Regions from separate parts of the Brevibacillus nigriterrae genome, predicted to be linked through region 4. Evidence: riboswitches for the same ligand, from Rfam matches in the RefSeq annotation. Region 4 holds a riboswitch; each other region holds the start of a gene.
What was found. A riboswitch is a leader RNA that binds a small molecule or an ion and turns the genes downstream of it on or off. The one in region 4 is predicted to bind cobalamin.
Positions count from the first base shown of each region.

Region 1: it holds a riboswitch for cobalamin, as region 4 does, so the genes downstream of both, cobO (cob(I)yrinic acid a,c-diamide adenosyltransferase) here and ACPW7N_RS06210 (prenyltransferase/squalene oxidase repeat-containing protein) in region 4, are expected to answer to the same signal.
Region 2: it holds a riboswitch for cobalamin, as region 4 does, so the genes downstream of both, ACPW7N_RS11245 (energy-coupling factor ABC transporter permease) here and ACPW7N_RS06210 (prenyltransferase/squalene oxidase repeat-containing protein) in region 4, are expected to answer to the same signal.
Region 3: it holds a riboswitch for cobalamin, as region 4 does, so the genes downstream of both, cobJ (precorrin-3B C(17)-methyltransferase) here and ACPW7N_RS06210 (prenyltransferase/squalene oxidase repeat-containing protein) in region 4, are expected to answer to the same signal.

Region 1 covers NZ_JBNCMT010000013.1:94,372-98,911, forward strand. The annotation lists gene ACPW7N_RS11865 (response regulator transcription factor) at 1-188, shown strand, start outside; gene ACPW7N_RS11870 (sensor histidine kinase) at 181-1,449, shown strand; cobalamin riboswitch at 1,541-1,740, shown strand; gene cobO (cob(I)yrinic acid a,c-diamide adenosyltransferase) at 1,834-2,394, shown strand; gene cobD (threonine-phosphate decarboxylase CobD) at 2,394-3,533, shown strand; gene ACPW7N_RS11885 (bifunctional adenosylcobinamide kinase/adenosylcobinamide-phosphate guanylyltransferase) at 3,534-4,088, shown strand; gene cobS (adenosylcobinamide-GDP ribazoletransferase) at 4,085-4,540, shown strand, end outside.
Region 2 covers NZ_JBNCMT010000012.1:110,240-114,779, forward strand. The annotation lists gene ACPW7N_RS11235 (F390 synthetase-related protein) at 1-692, shown strand, start outside; gene ACPW7N_RS11240 (GNAT family N-acetyltransferase) at 673-1,815, shown strand; cobalamin riboswitch at 1,855-2,051, shown strand; gene ACPW7N_RS11245 (energy-coupling factor ABC transporter permease) at 2,228-2,968, shown strand; gene ACPW7N_RS11250 (energy-coupling factor ABC transporter substrate-binding protein) at 2,970-3,278, shown strand; gene cbiQ (cobalt ECF transporter T component CbiQ) at 3,265-4,050, shown strand; gene ACPW7N_RS11260 (energy-coupling factor ABC transporter ATP-binding protein) at 4,055-4,540, shown strand, end outside.
Region 3 covers NZ_JBNCMT010000013.1:99,980-104,519, forward strand. The annotation lists gene ACPW7N_RS11900 (adenosylcobinamide amidohydrolase) at 1-537, shown strand, start outside; gene cbiB (adenosylcobinamide-phosphate synthase CbiB) at 662-1,621, shown strand; cobalamin riboswitch at 1,629-1,856, shown strand; gene cobJ (precorrin-3B C(17)-methyltransferase) at 2,019-3,644, shown strand; gene ACPW7N_RS11915 (sirohydrochlorin chelatase) at 3,666-4,540, shown strand, end outside.
Region 4 covers NZ_JBNCMT010000006.1:67,418-71,957, forward strand. The annotation lists gene ACPW7N_RS06205 (S-layer homology domain-containing protein) at 1-223, opposite strand, end outside; gene ACPW7N_RS06210 (prenyltransferase/squalene oxidase repeat-containing protein) at 237-1,562, opposite strand; cobalamin riboswitch at 1,740-1,924, opposite strand; gene ACPW7N_RS06215 (hypothetical protein) at 2,091-2,420, shown strand; gene ACPW7N_RS06220 (hypothetical protein) at 2,595-2,855, opposite strand; gene ACPW7N_RS06225 (DUF1385 domain-containing protein) at 2,869-3,507, opposite strand; gene yfkAB (radical SAM/CxCxxxxC motif protein YfkAB) at 3,589-4,540, shown strand, end outside.

The DNA of each region.
Region 1 (4,540 bases), on a different contig from region 4:
AACAAATTTTAACCAGAGAGCAAATCTTTGATCGAGTATGGGGAATCGACTCGGAAGCGAATTATGGCATTGTTGAGGTGTATGTGCATTACTTGCGAAAAAAGCTGTCTGACCTCGGTTGTGGAAACTATATTCGGACGATACGCAATGTTGGGTATATGCTGAAGGAGAAAAAAGAGCATGTTTAGAAAGACTCGTATCCGTCTGGTGCTGTTTAATGCAATCGTCCTGGTTTTGCTGCTGAATGCACTGGGGAGCGCCGTTTATTTTTCCATGAAATTTACGTTGTACTCTCAGGTGGATATGAAATTGCAGCAAATTGCTAAGCATATGCGAGAGACGAAGATCTTTTTTCCAAAAGGCGAGAAAAGGCGACTGATCGCTCCTGACCATCGAATCATTACTCTGTTTTGGAAAGACAAGGGCCAATTGATTGCCAGCACGGACAATAACATGGTGGAGAGGTCAGATATTGACCCGTTGCTACAGTTCACCGAGATGGAAGGCTTGGCTACAGTCACCGTAAATGGGCAGCCTTGCCGGGTGTACACATTGAATATCGAAGCAGCAAGAAATCCTGCCCAAGGCCCGTTCAAAGAGCTTCGTACGGTTCAGCTTGTCTATAATCTTGAACCGGAAGAGGAGATGCTCGGCAGTCTGCTTCAGGTGATTGGAATTGGCAGTGCCATCAGCATACTCATTGCGGTCATTATTGGGCTGTTCCTTGCCAAGAGAGCATTGATTCCGATTCAGTCAGCATGGGAGAAACAGCAGCAGTTCGTCGCAGATGCTTCCCATGAATTGCGTACACCATTGTCAGTTATCCAGATTCACCTCGAACGGCTTTTTCGCAATCCTGACCATACGATTGAACAGGAAAGCGAGAATATCGTCGTCGGAATTCAGGAGACGAGAAGGCTGAATAAACTGGTTTCTGATCTTTTGACACTTGCCCGCTCGGACTCAGACGAGGTGCAACTGATCAAAAAGAAACTGTTTGTCGATGAGCTGATTACTTCCAGTGTACAATCCTTTCGCCAATTGGCCACGCTCAAGCAAATTCAAATCGAAACCAAGCTGGAACCAGTGGTTGAAATCGTGGCTGATGAGGAGCGAGTCCGGCAGTTGCTGGTCATCTTGCTGGATAATGCGTTGAAATATTCACTCGATCACGGGCTCATTACGGTTGAGTGCCGAAGAGACGGAAATTGGGTGACAGTATCAGTCAGTGATCAGGGAATTGGCATTGCTAAGGAAGATATCCCCTTTGTGTTTGACCGATTCTTCCAGGGAGACAAAATGAGGTCTCGAACAGTAGAAGGAACGGGCTTGGGCCTGTCGATCGCCAAGTGGATCGTGGAATCACATGGAGGCAAAATTCGTGTAGAAAGCGAAGAAGGAGCAGGGGCTACCTTTTTTGTCACACTTCCTGTCAAAGGCAAGGGATAACGGCATTTGCACACACCTACCGAAATAGTGCTTGATTCCTCTTCGTACTTTGTTATGATTAGAGATATAGTTTTGCAGATCATGAACAATTGAATATCGAATGCAATCAGGTCCTCACGAAGTGTACGTGAGGTTAAAAGGGAAGTTTGGTGAAAAACCAACGCGGTCCCGCCACTGTAAAAGGGGAGTTTTGCTTCACTGCTTTCAGCGCCCACTGTCTGTTCGAGACGGGAAGGGGGAGTAAAACGATGATCCTTGAGCCAGGAGACCTGCCTGAATGGATACGACTTCTATTCCTTCGGGTTAAAGGAAAGGTCTGCAGACGCTTGATACTTGCTGCTTACGCTTTGATTCCGATGGGAGTCAAAGCGTTTTTTATTGTGGATGTTTGGGGGGAGAGGCGTGAAAACGAAAGAAAGAGGGCTGCTTCTTGTCCATACGGGAGAAGGAAAAGGGAAAACAACGGCTGCATTGGGATTGATTGTTCGGGCGATTGGGCAAGGGTTGAATGTACTGATGATTCAGTTTATCAAGTCGCCAGAGCGGACGTATGGTGAAAAATTGACGCTGGAGAAGTTGGGCGTAGAAATTCATCAGATGGGAGCAGGCTTTACCTGGACCAAAACCCCGGAAGAACATCGAGAAGCTTTGAAAAGTGCGTGGGCTTTAACCAAGGAAAAGGTTCAAAGCGGCAGTTATGACCTGATTATTCTTGACGAATTGAATAATGCGCTTGCGATCAATCGGTTTCCTATTGAAGATGTCCTGCCCTTTGCAGAAGTAATGGAGTTGATCCGTACTCGCCCCCGTCAATTGCATCTCGTCATTACGGGACGCAATGCTCACCCTGAACTAATGGCTGTGGCTGATCTGGTTACGGAAATGAAAGCAATCAGACATTACTATGACGAAGGAATTCCAGCCGTACGGGGGATTGAATACTGATGAGCCAATTGGAGCAATTCGGACATGGCGGGGACCTGGTTACTGCGGAAGCTCATTTTGGGATTTTGCGAGAGAAGATGCTGGATTTTAGCGCCAATATTAATCCGCTCGGGCCGCCGGATTCTATTTTGCAGAGTATCCGTGAAGGGTTAACGGCCATCGTTCACTACCCTGATCCAGGGCATCGCTCATTTCGGAGAGTACTGGCCGACAAGCTTCAGATTTCAGATGCGTGGATACTGCCAGGCAACGGTGCTGCCGAGTGCATGGCACTTGCGATTCTGGCACTTGCGCCGAGGAAAGTAGGGGTCGTTTATCCTTGTTTCTCTGAATACGAGACGTTGGCGAAACAATTTGGTGCTGAGATTATCGCCTGTTATACAAAGGAAGTCGAGCGCTTCAAAGCGAGGAAAGATGAACTGTATCCATTATTTGTAGAGACAGATCTGGTGTTCATCGGCAGCCCGAACAACCCCACAGGGACGGTTTATTCGAAAGATGAATTGATTGAGATGGCAAAGTGGTGTGATCACACGAATACTTATCTGGCAGTGGATGAAGCATTCCTGCACTTTGTGGAGGATGGCTCCAAGCTTACGTTGCTGGATGAGCTGGAACGGTTTCCTCGAGTCATGCTGATTCGTTCGCTTACCAAAATGTTTGCGATACCGGGTTTGCGATTGGGCTATACGATTGCCCATCCTGCGTTGATCGATCGAATGAAACAAAAACAGGTGACGTGGAGTGTCAACGGATTGGCATTGCTTGCAGGAGAACAGTGTGTCAAAGAAGAGCATTATGAGCAAGAGACACGTCAGTTGATTCGGACAGAGAGAGCTTTTCTTGTTGAGCAATTGCAACGAAAGCTTGGCTGGAGCGTGATGCCCAGTGAGGCCAATTATCTCTTGGTTCGCTGCACCGATGAAATCACGGCAGATGAACTTCAGCAAAAAACGGGATACAAAGGGATACTGATCCGTAACTGCTCGATGTATCCTGGATTATCGCCTTATCATTTTCGCATTGCGGTAAGAACGAGAGAAGAAAATGAACAACTGCTTGCTGCCATGATAGAAGTCAGGGATACGGTCAAGGATTCAATCAAAGATAAAGACACGGCTGAGAGGCGGGGGGAGTAAGTGAGTATTGTCGTTATCACAGGAGGAGTACGGTCAGGGAAGAGCAGAATTGCCGAAGAGTTGGCTCATGAACTGGTTTTGGAACCATCCACTGGCAAAGTGTTGTACGTGGCTACAGGCAAAGCCTGGGACAGTGAAATGGCTCACCGCATCCAGCTTCATCAAATCCGTCGTCCTGCTGATTGGGGGTTGCTGGAGATTTCCAATCACCTGGAAGAAATGTTCGTTTCTTCTCCAGCTTATGAGGTCGTGCTTGTAGACTGCCTCTCGAATTGGATCAGCAACCGTTTGATTCAGATCCCGGAGGAGAAGATGTACGACCAGGAGATTCAGCAACAGATTTTGCTTTCCATTCAGCAATGGGTACAGGCAATGAACGAAGACAAACGGACGTACCTGGTTGTTACCAATGAGGTAGGACTGGGCGGAGTAGCACTCTCATCTCTGGGGCGCTGGTATGCGGATTTGTTGGGCGAAGCCAATCAATTGCTGGCCAGTCAGGCTGAATCTGTGTATGTGGTCTTCTGCGGAATTCCCAGGAGGATCAAAGGATGAAGCCATTTCTGCTTGCCCTGTCTTTCTTCACGAGAGTCCCGATTCCCACCCATAACTATTCGGAAGAGGATTGGGGTAAAAGTGTAAACTATTATCCGCTCGTGGGCCTCGTGATTGGCGGTTTGTTGATGGGGATTCACACATTGACAGAAATGTGGTTTTCCTCTCAGTTGTCCACGGTGCTCACGCTCGTATTCTGGATCTATATTACGGGGGGCCTCCATCTGGACGGGTGGATGGATCTTGCTGACGGGTTAGGCAGCAATCGAGAGCGAGATAAAATGCTCGAAATTATGAAGGACAGCCGTGTCGGGGCGATGGGAGTTCTGGCCGTACTGATGCTCTTGATGGTAAAAGGTTCCGCCCTTTATGAGCTTCAGGGAATCTATCATGGCATGTGGTTGATCCTCATTCCCGTTTGTGCTCGTACGTTTGTACTGTTCGCCATTCAG
Region 2 (4,540 bases), on a different contig from region 4:
AACGAGGACAGTTGAAGCTTCATCCGCAAAAAATCCTGTCGGTGGCAGAGGTGCTGGATCCGCTTGACGAAGCGCACATCCGAAGAACATTCAATCAGGTCATCCATCAGGTGTATCAGTGTACAGAAGGCTTTTTGGCTACTACCTGTGCATACGGAACACTGCATGTAAACGAAGATTTGGTTGTCATTCAAAAAGACTATCTCGATGAATCCAAAAGCAGATTCTCACCGATTATTACCGATTTTTCTCGCAAAGCCCAACCGATCATCCGTTATCGGTTGAACGACATTCTGGTTGAAAAGAAATCTGCTTGTCCATGCGGTTCCCTTTTTACGGCGATAGAAGCCATTGAGGGCAGGTGTGATGACCTGTTTTACTTGCCTTCCAGCAAGGTGAGAGAGAGACTCATCCCCGTCTTCCCTGATTTTATCCGAAGAGCTGTGATTGCCTCATCTTCATTGCTTGAACAATACATCGTAGTTCAGGACTCCCCACTGGAGATGACGATCTACCTGGATGCACCAGAACAGGTGGAAAGCCTCGTGAGAGCATCGATAGAATCTATGTGCACAGAACTGGGAACGGCAATCCCGACCATTCGCTTCAATCCATATAACCATGTTCCAACAGATAAAAAGCTACGCCGGGTGGAAAGAAGGTTTCCAATCAATGACGATCAGGTGGTATGATCAAAAGAATTTGCATGAGTGCGAATGGGGAGAAAGCGAGAACCAGCAGTACGCTCGAAAATTCCTGACTCCGTTCATCGAGAATGGAACAGCGAAATACATTGCCAATGTAAACACTAGGGTTGGTATCCTAACAGTCGATGAGTTGGTTCTGCCAGTCACGGTAAATGATGCTGAATATGGAAACTCGTATGTCGTTTCACCTTTTGATCAGTACATTACCTATACCAAAGAGGAATTGTATCTAATCAAAAATCCGCTGCTGGAATCAATACTAGGCGGCTTTCTGTCGGGTTTTGGCTCGTTGCTTCGCTTGCTTTCAATCAACAAGGTCGTCATCGTCAACAACTGGATGGTCTCAACAAATCTCTACCCGTACATCAAGCGGGAGCAGCTGGCGCAAATCAAAGCGTTTCTCTTAAAAAAGTTCCCCGACCATGCCATCATCTTTCGCTCTGTCGAGGACTACCGGAATCAATCGCTGTTTGAGTCTCTCACTCAGATGGGCTTTCACATGCTGATAAGTCGCCAAATCTTTCTAATGGACACTTCTCAAAGGATCAATTCAAGGGCACGCTACAACTTGGGAAAAGACGAAAAGATACTGGCGCATACCCCCTACCAAGTCGTTGAACACGGTGAAATTCTGGCAGACGATATGCAAAGAATTCTCGATAATTACAATGCGTTGTATCTGGAGAAGTACTCGCCCAACAACCCGCAGTTTACCGATGAATTCTTTCATCTGGCTCACAAAGAGCGATTGCTCCAGATGAAGCTATTAAAAAAGGATGGCCATGTAGATGCCATCCTCGGATATTTCCATCGTGACGGGGTAATGACTACCCCTTTGTTTGGTTATGATACACGCCTCCCTAAAGAGTGGGGGCTGTATCGAATGATCTCCCTGCTTTTGCTGTACGATGCAAGGAAATACGGCTATCTTTTGCATGCAAGCTCGGGCGCAGCCGAGTTTAAAAAGTCCCGGGGCGCACTCGAGAGCTTTGAGTATAATGCCGTTTATCTCAATCATCTGCCCTGGGTTCGAAAGCTCCCGTGGCGCTTGTTGAAATCTCTGCTTGAAAAAGTGGCGAAGCCGCTGGTGCAGAAGTATTCGAGATAGTATTTTTACCAACAATGTAGTAGAATTGATGAAAACAACCAAATATTGTTGCTTTATGGTGCTGTTTGATTGACATCTCGATCAAACGGCTTAATAGGGAAGTTCGGTACAAATCCGACACGGACCCGCCACTGTGATGCTGACATCTGTTTCTAATGCCACTGGTTCCAAGACTGGGAAGGCGAAACAGATGGTTGAAGCTAAGTCAGGAGACCTGCCATAGAGAACAAACACTGCAAAACCTACGGGAGTTAGGGAGGTGTTTACGATGATGGCGAGAATGAATAACAGGGCAAGCCCCGAAACCATCAAGCGATATATCATGTCGTAGTAACGCACTTCTTTTCCAAATGGAAAGAAGTGCTTTTTTATTTTTGTTAGTCGTACATTTAGTAAAGTGGGAGTGATACTGATGAAACAGTTGAAAATGAGCGTCTTTTTCTTGTTTATGTTCCTATGTATTCCAGAGCAAGCATACGCAATGCACATCATGGAAGGTTTCCTGCCCGTCCGATGGTCATTATTCTGGTGGGCTGTGACCATTCCTTTTTTACTCGTGGGCCTGTACTCCATTCAGAAGAAAGTAAAGCAACATCCTGAAATCAAAATGATGCTGGGCCTATCCGGTGCATTTGCCTTTGTATTATCCGCCTTAAAGATTCCTTCTGTGACCGGCAGTTGCTCGCATCCTACCGGAGTTGGGCTTGGCACCGTTTTGTTTGGCCCGACAGCAATGAGCGTCGTCGGATTTATCGTTCTCCTGTTTCAATCGTTACTGTTAGCTCATGGTGGTTTAACGACGTTAGGTGCCAATGCCTTTTCCATGGCGGTCGTCGGTCCCTTCCTTGCCTATTTTGTCTATAAAGCTTCTACAAAGGCGGGTTTATCATTTTCCGTGGCTGTATTTTTGGCAGCTACGTTAGGGGATCTCGGTACCTATCTCATGACATCGATCCAGCTTGCGTTGTCCTTTCCTTCTGAGGTCGGTGGCGTATTCGCTTCCTTTGCCAAGTTTTCAGGTATTTTTGCTCTGACCCAAATTCCGTTGGCGATTAGTGAAGGACTATTGACCGTCATCGTGATGAACATCCTGACCAAATATAATTTCAGAGAATTAAAGATGCTGCAAATCTTGACCAAGGAGGCACGCTAACATGAAAAAGAACACGTTGCTACTGCTTGTAGTGGTTTTCCTCGCCGTCGTTCCGCTTTTTATCCAGCAAGGGGCAGAGTTTAGCGGAGCCGATGGTCAGGCCGAAGCTGCCATCCAGGAAATCTCTCCTGACTATGAGCCTTGGTTTACCAGCGTTTGGGAACCTCCTAGTGCCGAAATTGAGAGCTTACTTTTTGCTCTGCAGGCAGCGATTGGGGCAGGTTTCATTGGTTATTATATCGGTTTCATGAGGGGAAAGAGCAAGCGAGACGAGCAGCAGGAAGAAAAGGTGTATCATGCTGCTGATTGATAAGTATGCTTATTTCAATCGGTTACGACATGTTCACCCAGTCGAAAAGGCGACCCTTTCGCTTGGTCTGCTTCTCTTTTCACTGATTGCGAAGGACCCCTTGGTTTCACTCATCACGTTTCTTGTAATGAGTACTTTTGTTGTCTGGGCAGCACGTATTCCCTCTTCCTATTATGGAAAACTTCTGTTGGCACCTGTATTTTTCTTGCTTTCAGGTGTGATTACCCTGCTTTTTTCAGTCACCGATGGACAGGCAGCGATCGTTCACCCGATTTGGAATGTGCATGTGTGGAATTGGCAGATTTTTATTAGCAAGTCGAGTATGGAGCAGGTTGTGAACCTAATCTTTCGTGTACTGGGGGGTATCAGTTGTCTGTACTTTCTCATCCTGACCACACCGATTACCGTCATGCTGGGGCTTCTGCGCAAACTGAGACTGCCCCCCCTGCTGCTTGACCTGATCGCATTAACCTATCGCTTTATCTTTGTTTTCCTGGAGACAGCAGCCATGATCCATCAGGCACAGACGTCCCGCTTGGGTTACATCACCATTCGACAAAGCCTCAAGTCACTTGGTCAGCTTGTCGCCACCTTGTTTTTGAAATCATTCCATCGATCCAGTCAGCTATCCATTGCGATGGACTCCCGCTGCTACGAGAATGATATTGTACTGGTAGAACAAACGTATCCTGTCTCTTTTTTGAACTGGTTTTTAATCGCAGGGATATTCACTGCCATGCTTACGGTATATTGGCAATTTGGAGGATATTGAAAAAATGAAGCCGCTTCTTTTTGACATCGAGCAAATAACCCATACTTATATCGATAACACATTGGCTCTGAAAAACATTACACTTAGCATCCAGCAAGGGAAAAAAATCGCACTCTTGGGCAACAATGGCGCAGGCAAATCGACGCTGTTTTTGCACTTGAATGGCATCCTCCGACCAACAAGCGGAACGATCCGTTTTCTGGGAAAAGACATTACGTATAGCCGGGATTCGCTTCGCTCGTTGCGCAAACAGGTAGGCATTGTTTTTCAGGACCCGGATGCCCAGTTGTTTTCAGCCAGTGTGCTGGAGGACATTTCCTTTGGCCCGCAAAACTTAGGGCTATCCAGGGAAGACGTTCTGCGAAAAGTCGAATGGGCAATGGAACTGACAGAAACAACGCCTTTAAAAGATAAACCCACTCATTTTTTAAGCATCGGTCAAAAAAAGCGTGTAGCGATTGCAGGAGTCCTTGCGATGGAACCGGAAGTC
Region 3 (4,540 bases), on a different contig from region 4:
AGTGTTCCACTGGATTTCAACTGTGATGATCCAATGGAAATGATGAAAGAGTTTATAGACGGGCGAGGGTATCCAGTAGAAAAGAGTGTTGGATTGCTTACTGCCGCCAAGCTTTCTCATGCTTCCTTCCACGCCAAGGAAGGCGACCATTTCCGAATGATCGCTTGTGCCACAGCAGGTACGGGGAATAGTGCACGTGCCGGACTGAAGAGAGAAACTTTTTCAGCCTATCAAGCGGGTACTATCAATGTTTTTGTATTCATTGATGCCACATTGACACCAGCGGCAATGGTGAATGGCATCATGACGGCAACTGAGGCAAAATGTGCCGCACTGCAAGATTTACAGATTGTTGACCGCAAAGGCGGAATTGCAACAGGAACAACTAGTGATGCCATCGTGCTAGCTTCACAACCGCATGGGCTGGATCAAGGATTTCATGCCTTTGCCGGAACTGCTACCACAATTGGCTATGCCATAGGCAGATTGGTGTACAAGTCCGTCTATGAAGCCGTTGTGACACAAAACAGTCCATGACTATTTTGTGTAGCCCGCAAGCGAGCATGTCCCTATTTATAAAAAACGTCGAGACGTTTTTTACTAAAACAGTCCATGACTATTTTGTGTAGCCCGAAAATAACCTTGTAACGTGGGGGAAAAGATGAAAGAAGCTGGTATTCTGCTTGCCGCTTATATCGTGGATCGAATCGTTGGTGATCCTCGCTCGCTCCCACATCCCGTTGTTTGGATCGGGTATGGAATAACCATGCTGGAAAAGTGGATTCGTTCCTTTGCCCATTCCGACCGTTCGCTACGATGGGCAGGATTGCTTTTTCCACTCGTCATTGCAGGAGGCAGTTGTGCTGTCATCTGGTTGTTGCTAGAAGGAGTCTCCCGGATTCATCCGTGGCTTGGGACAGCGCTGGAGATTTGGCTTATCTCTACTACGCTTGCTACCAAAGGATTGGCTGAGGCTGGATTGCAAATCTATCATCACCTTGTCAACAACGATCGGGAGAAGGCGAGACAATCATTGTCCATGGTGGTCGGCAGAGATACGGAGCAGCTTGATGAGCCGGAGATTTGCCGGGGTGCCGTAGAAACGGTGGCTGAAAATATCGTCGATGCAATCATCTCGCCGCTATTCTTTGCCGCAATCGGAGGGGCACCGCTCGCCTTTCTCTATCGGGCAACCAATACGCTGGATTCCATGGTGGGTTACAAAAATGATCGCTATCTGTATCTCGGATGGGCATCTGCACGATTGGATGATCTGCTGAATTACCTGCCCGCACGGATCACAGGACTGTTGCTCGTACTGGCATGCGGGATCAAGAGATTAAACTGGCGAGCTTGCTGGAGCATGATTTTGCGAGATGCCAAGCTGCATCCCAGTCCAAATAGCGGAATTCCTGAGGCAGGTGTAGCAGGTGCGTTGGGAATCCAATTAGGTGGCCTGAACTACTACAAGGGAGTCGCTTCCTTTCGAGCGCAGATGGGCGATCCTCATCGCAGCTTGCAGGTAAATGATATAGGTGTGACCGTTGAGCTGATGAAACTGGTTTCGATTCTGGCAGTTGCATTTTTTATCTGTGCCATGCTGTTCAGAAACTCTATCTAACTGAATATTTTAAAGAAAAAGGTGCTTGTCAGGTGCTGCCTGTTTGTAGGTGCAAATGACCAGCTTAAAAGGGAAGTCCGGTGCAAATCCGGGACGGTCCCGCCACTGTGATGGGTGCTTGCTCTAAGTGAAGCAAGCAGTCTTCAAACGAAAGAAACCACTGGAAGCTTTATGTCTGGGAAGGTGTTTGAAGAGAGCCCTTAGTCAGGAGACCTGCCTTTTTTATCAACATCAGAACCTACGTGGATATAGGGGGTGTTTAGAATGAGAGGAATTTTTACCTTGCGAGAGTAAAAGACTTCAGGCATTTCTAACCATCAATTGTGGGTTGGAAATGCCTTTTTATATTTTCTTGAAGAGGTAGCGACACAGGGGACGAAAGGCGGAGAGTAACAAGATGAGTGGAAAATTATTGGTTATCGGGTTTGGTCCGGGGAGTGAAGATCACATTACGAAGCGGGCAAAAGAAGCCATCGAAGAGAGCAACATCATTATTGGCTACAACACCTACGTTGATCTGATCAAGGATTTGTTGACGACACAGGAAGTTCTCAGTACAGGCATGACCGAGGAAGTGGCACGCGCACGGGAAGCGGTCCGACAGGCAGAGTTGGGTCATACCGTAGCTGTCATTTCCAGTGGAGATGCTGGCGTGTATGGTATGGCTGGACTCATTTATGAAGTCTTGGTGGAAAAAGGCTGGAGGGAAGCGGAAGGGGTCAAGGTTGAAGTCATTCCAGGCATCTCTGCGATCAATTCGTGTGCTGCCCTGCTTGGAGCGCCTACGATGCACGATGCCTGCACGATCAGCTTAAGTGATCATTTGACACCGTGGGAGTTGATTGCCAAACGAATTGATGCTGCTGCATCGGCTGATTTCGTGATTGCCTTGTACAACCCGAAAAGCGGGAAGCGTACAAGACAGATCGAGGAAGCGAAGCGAATCATCAGTCAATATCGATCGCCAGATACACCGGTTGGCCTTGTGAAGAGCGCCTATCGGGATCGACAAAAAATCGAAATAACAACGCTGGAACACATGCTGGATTGCGAGATCGGGATGCTCTCGACGGTGATTGTCGGGAACTCGTCAACGTTTATGTATGACGGCAAAATGATCACGCCTCGGGGATATCAGCGCAAGTATACGTTGACCAAGGATGAGCAGCCACTCGCTTTGCATCAGCGGCTTCGCAAAGAGAATGAACCGTGGGCGTTGGATGCGGTATCACCAATAGATACGGTGGTGGAGACTGTATCGACATCACGTACCCCATTTGAGTGGGCAATGGACGCCGTGCAGGCTGTCAAAGGTACACAAGAGACGGCAAGTGCTTCTTCGGTGGCGGTTGCCTCAAATTCGCCCTTTCAGCAGCAAATGATCTTCGAATGCGCCGTCAGCCCCGGAGTGGTAAGCAAAAAGTTGAGCCCGGCTCAGTTGGTTGCCATTGCTGAGGTTGCAGGAGACACAGGCGAGATTGAGTACACACCACATCACCAGATTATTTTGCGGATTCCAACCAGCCAACCTGACGAGATAACCAATCGATTGAAGCAAGCAGGTCTGCTCGTCATGCCAGTCGGAGACGTCGTACAAATCAAGGCGTGCGATTTCTGCAATGGAGAAAAACCAGAGGGAATTCCTTATGCGGAAGCCTTGCAAGAGCGATTAGGCGGCTTGGAGATGCCCAAGGAATTGAGAATTGGGATAAATGGTTGTGGGATGACCTGCTACAGTGCCGTCAACGAGGATATCGGGCTGGTTTATCGAGCAGGCAAATTCGACTTGTTCCTGGGAGCCAAAACAGTAGGCCGCAACGCCCATGCAGGGGTTCCTGTTGCAGAAGGCATTGACCCGAGTGAGATTATTTTCGTCATGGAACAAATCGTAGCAAAGTTCAAACAGGAGGCTTTTCCTAATGAACGTTTCCATAAATTCTTTAAACGCAAAGGAGTAATCAACGGCTTTATCTATCAGGAAGGCGCTACGGTGTTGGTAGATGAGTCTGCGTGTGGAGAATAAAGAAAAAAAGGAGGAGTAATGATGAACGCAGTACTGTTCGTAGGACACGGCAGCAAGGATTGGGAAGGAAACGAAGAGGTACGGCAATTCATACAGAAAATCGCTCCAGAGATTGAAGTTCCGATCATTGAGACTTGCTTTTTGGAATTTGAAAATCCAACTGTGCAACAAGGATTGGATACATGTATCAAGCGGGGAGCCACCCACATCGTGGTCGTTCCGTTGATGCTGTTTGCCGCAGGTCATGCCAAGTTGCACATTCCGGCAGAAATCGATCATTGCAAGGAGAAGCACCCGCATATTTCGATCACCTACGCCAGACCTGTGGGAATTGATCATCAGATTGTCCGATTGCTTGCTGAGCGATTTGAGGAAGCAGTGGAAGAGTGGCGTGTGGATGGAACCGATTCAACTCTCGCTGAAGAAACGGCAGTGCTGATCGTTGGCAGAGGCAGCAGTGATGCAGATGCCAACAGTGAAATTTACAAAATGTCTCGTCTGTTCTGGGAACAACGAAAAGCCAAAATTGTAGAAACTGCCTTTATGGGGGTTACCTCCCCTTCCTTTGACGAAGGAGTGGAACGTTGTTTGAAGTTAGGAGCCAAACATGTAGTCATTCTCCCGTACCTGCTCTTCACAGGAGTTTTGATCAAGAGACTTGAGCTCTACACCGTACAATCCCGTGAGCGATTCCCTGACATCACATTCGCTCTGGGGCACTACTTCGGCGATCACCATTTGTTGCAAAAGACGATCAGAGAGCGGGTAGCCGAAGCGTTTCATGGGGAGATCAAGCTGAACTGCGATACCTGTGTCTATCGAATCGAGGCGATGGAGCATCATGGACACCACCATCATCATCACGACCATGATCACGATCATCACCACGGGCATGG
Region 4 (4,540 bases):
CATCCTGAAAGTACAAAAGCTGTCCTTGTGCGTCCTTGACGAGCAGTGGTACCCAGGTCGGATCGGTCGGACTGGTATTCCCGTTCACCTGCAATTTGTTTTCGACTTGTTTGGCCTGTATGGCGGCAGTAGCTTCCTCCGCCATACCTGATCCTGATGAAGAAATCCAACTTGTGAGCAGGAGAACGGCAGATGTCAGCCAAATAAGCCATTTTTGTCTCATCGAAAGTCAGCTCCTATTTCACTGATGCAACGAAGGTAATGCTCTCCTTGGCTACCTCAGGTTTGTCAGCTAATCCGTACCAGTAGTTGATTTCTACGGTGTAGGTTCCGCTCGCAAGTGTAAATCCGGCAGTCAGGTTCTGTGCTGCTGATGAGTTTGATTCCACCATTGCTACATCGACAACGTCAGCACCCTTCATCACTTTGACCATAACGGCAACTGGCTTCTCTTCTTTGGCAATTCCTTCAACATTGACACGCATGAGCAACTGTTTTCCGTTTATGGAGAATGTGTTGCCTGCTTGTTTCACTTCTTTACCTGAAAGGAAGTTATCCAATCCGTCGTATACTTTCACTTGTTTGGACAAATCGACAACGGGCACATAGACCTTGAGTGCTGCTTTTTCTTTATCCGTCAATACCTGGAAGAGAGAGTTTCCTTCACGAACGGTTGCTAAGGCAATCAGAGCGTTTTCTGTTGTGAATGCATTCGATGAGCCTGGCTGCCATAGCGCCTGGAATCCACCGTCAGCCATTTGGTTAGCAAGCAGGAACTCTACACTTTTATTCCAAGGTTCTGCGAACACATCTTCACCGATTGTCGTTAACCCAATGAGTACCTGAATAGTAGAATCGAGACTTGCGCTGCCGTAGGAAATGAAGGACCCGTCATCTTGTTGTTCTTTTTCCAGCTTTTCAAGAATCGCTTTTTTCGCTTCCTCCACTCCGTCTTGATCTTCCAGTAAGGAAAGAGCATTTAGAGTGAATGCATCTTCGTCAATCAAATTGAAATCGTCATAACGTTCCAACAAGAACTGAGTTGCTTTCTTGCGGTCATATGGGTATTCGTACATTTCCAAGGCAAGTATGGACAAAACGTGGTTGAAAACGGTGTATGTATCATCGCCCATTTTTCCATTTTTCTCTTGAGAATCAGCGATGCGCTCCAACAGATTGATTCCATTAAAGTTCGTTGGATCGTATCCGTTATGGATCAACCCGATTGACAACTTCGCCAATGAACCAGCGTCTTTGATGTCTTTCGCTTTGCCTGCCCAAGTATCAATCGCTGTTTTGCCTGCTTTATCTTGCCATTTGCGTGTAGCCAGCTTCTCTCCCGCTGCACTGAGGCCGATGAGTTCCCAGTCAAACGTGTTGAAATCATATTTTCGGTTACTCTTGTAATAATATTTCACCGTTTTCTTCAAAGAACTGTTTACTCCGTTTTCGAGGTCAGATGTTGCCTGAACGGTTTGCATTTGGAAAACAGAAGTAAGCACCAGACTAAGAATGAGTAGCCAACTGAAACGATGTGTAAAAGAGCGGATAACTGCTTGCATAAGTCTTTTCCCCTTTCTCATTTCCATCTAACTGAATGTTTTGTACATTGCTTCTTCACAAGAAAAACCCCCAAACCAGAGGTCAGGGGGATTGTTATCGTGAGAGCAAAGCTTTCTAAAGCTGCTTGATCTTGCATCACTTGACACGATTTTTACCCCTTTTTTCCACACCGAAAAAGGCAGTACCTCGTTCTGGCAGGTCTCCTGACTTACACTTCATTCACCCTCATCCAGCCTTCCCAGGTTTCCCAGTGGCATCAAATAATAAGAGTGTCAGTGATTACAGTAGCGGGGGCTGTAGTGGAATTGCACCACTTTCCCTTTTCAACGTAAAAAACGTCACCAAAACAACACTGATTCAATTGTCCATTCAAATGCTATCACACCAGTAAGAGGGAGTACAAGAAAAATATGTTGAATTCAAGCATTGACAGAGCATATCACATAGGTGTAAATTACACATAAGAGCAATATTATACTATCTGCCGTTTTCACATGAATGGCAGAATAACCTAGGAGGTATCGGTAATGAGCCAAAACACAGTTGAAAATCAGGAGCAATTGTTGCAAGCAACTTTTCAAGTGTTCCAAGCCGCCAACGAAACCATCTTTAATACAGCATTGACTACTGCAGCATTCGTTAGCTTTTTGCAAGAACAAGCGCAATCACAGGCAAAAGACTTGCTGAACCAGTCAGAGGAAGCACGCAAAGCAAACATCGAAAAATTGGAAGCTTTCGTAAAAGAAACTCGTGAACTCCAAACAACCTTCCAAAAAAATGTGCAAGAACTTGTGAAATCTTCCTATACTACGTTTGCATCCGTGAACCCATTCTTTGCAATTGGCAAAGATAAATAATCGCTTGCACAAAAACGGTCATGACCGTTTTGTTGCCCGCAAGCGGTCACATCCACTTTTATGACAAGGTGCCTCAGCGTAACATCTGGCATTTACTTCGGTAAAAACGTCGAGACGTTTTTCACAGAAAAAAGAACACCGATGGCCCCTTTTGGAACCGTCGGTGTTCTTTTTTTACACCATTTGAACGATGATGGAAACAAAACCAACTGCACATAGGACAAAAAATACAGATGAAATCCAGTCCCTCTTTTCAGCGTAGAGCCAAACCCCTTGCAACAAGACGAACAGACCTAACGAAATCGTCGAAAATTTGCTCAGGATAGCTCCTCGTTGATGATCTGACACGTATTCGATCATGAGACCAAATATCTGAAAGATCAAAGCTAATCCAACCAACCCGATCATGACATAGATTAACTTATTCGTACCCATATCAATCGATCCCTTACTTTTGAATATGTTGAAACAGGCGGTACGAACGAATAGCCGTCTCCAGATGGATGCGTTCTGGTTCTTTTGTGGTTACATATTTCTGAAGAAAACCGGATATCACGAAAAACGGCTTCAAATAGGAACGAATATATCTTTCCCCGATCAATCCGGCGACCATTCCCCCCGCACCAATCAGTACACTCTCCCACAGCGGCAAGAACCAACAAACCGGCAGGAAGAAAACAAAGAAATAAGTAACATAATTGGTCGAACATCCGCTGTTCACAATAGACGCTTGACGGATTTCGTTCCAGTGTTCCAGCTTCTTTTCTCCCTGATAACTAAAAACTTTATGCTCCGCACCGTGGAACTGCTTCAGTTGCTTCGGAAAAACAAAATGATAGCCTACCCCATAAATGATCAGCCACAGAGGGTCTATGTTAAAAAACAAGATGGAAAGCACGAGACAAATATGAAATAACTGATAGTACCACGGGATGGCAAAGATGATTCTCCACCACATTTTGAACAAGGTACGAAAGGTAATGGGCTCTGCCCAGCTATGGATTACCCCACCCCTCACTTCGGCACAAGCCAGGACTTTTCGATTATGAAAAAGAACGCCACGGCCAAAAGAGATTCCTGTAATCATAATTTCATATTCTCCTTCTCCGTTTTCCCCGATATAATGGTAAAGTATTTTATGATTGTCTGTAATAGGGAGGTTTTTCAATTGACTCGTTATGCACCATCCAAACCACTAACCCCGGCGTATGACCCATGGGATCCGTTATATCAGGCAAAGCCTCCTCACTATAAATTGACAAGTGTTGAGTTTACCGTAACGAATATGTGTAATTTACGCTGTGAACACTGTGCCGTTGGTGAAACGCTCAGTGCCAAAGATGATGAACAATTACCAATTGAGCTACTCTTACATCGGCTTGACGAAGCAGAAGATCTGCATACCATCAGTATAACAGGCGGGGAACCGATGTTTAGTGAACGAAACGTGAATGAAACCATTCTCCCCCTCTTGCAATATGCTGCCAAACGGGGACTTCGTTCGCAGATCAACTCCAACATGACCATGCCGTACAGCCGATATGAGACTATTTTGCCTTACATAGATGTTATGCACATCTCGATGAACTGGAAGACAGCCGAAGAGTTCTTATCAATAGTGTACGCAAAAACACCACACGCAGTTTCGCTTGGACAGGCTGAAATCCTTTTCCAAAATATGCTGGAAAATACGCGAAAGCTGGCTGAAGCAGGCGTATTTGTCTCCGCAGAAACAATGATCAACATTCGTACATTGCCACACTTGAAAGAAATTCATGAGCTCGTCCGTGAACTGGGCTGTAAACGACATGAGGTTCATCCGATGTACGCGAGCGATTTCGCAAGGGATATGGAATTATTATCACTGGATCAATTGCGTTCGTCTATCCATCATATGTTGGATGTTCGTGATGAAGACATGTGGATGCTGTTCGGCACACTGCCATTCTATGCATGCAGTGAACGCCAAGATGATCAGGAGCTTCTGAAGCGACTCCGTCAGGCCAAGAATGTATCCTTGCGTAATGATCCTGACGGTCGTACCCGCCTGAATATCAATGTGTTTACAGGGGATGTGATTGTGACCGACTTCGGTGACGTTGCACCACTCGGAAATGTGA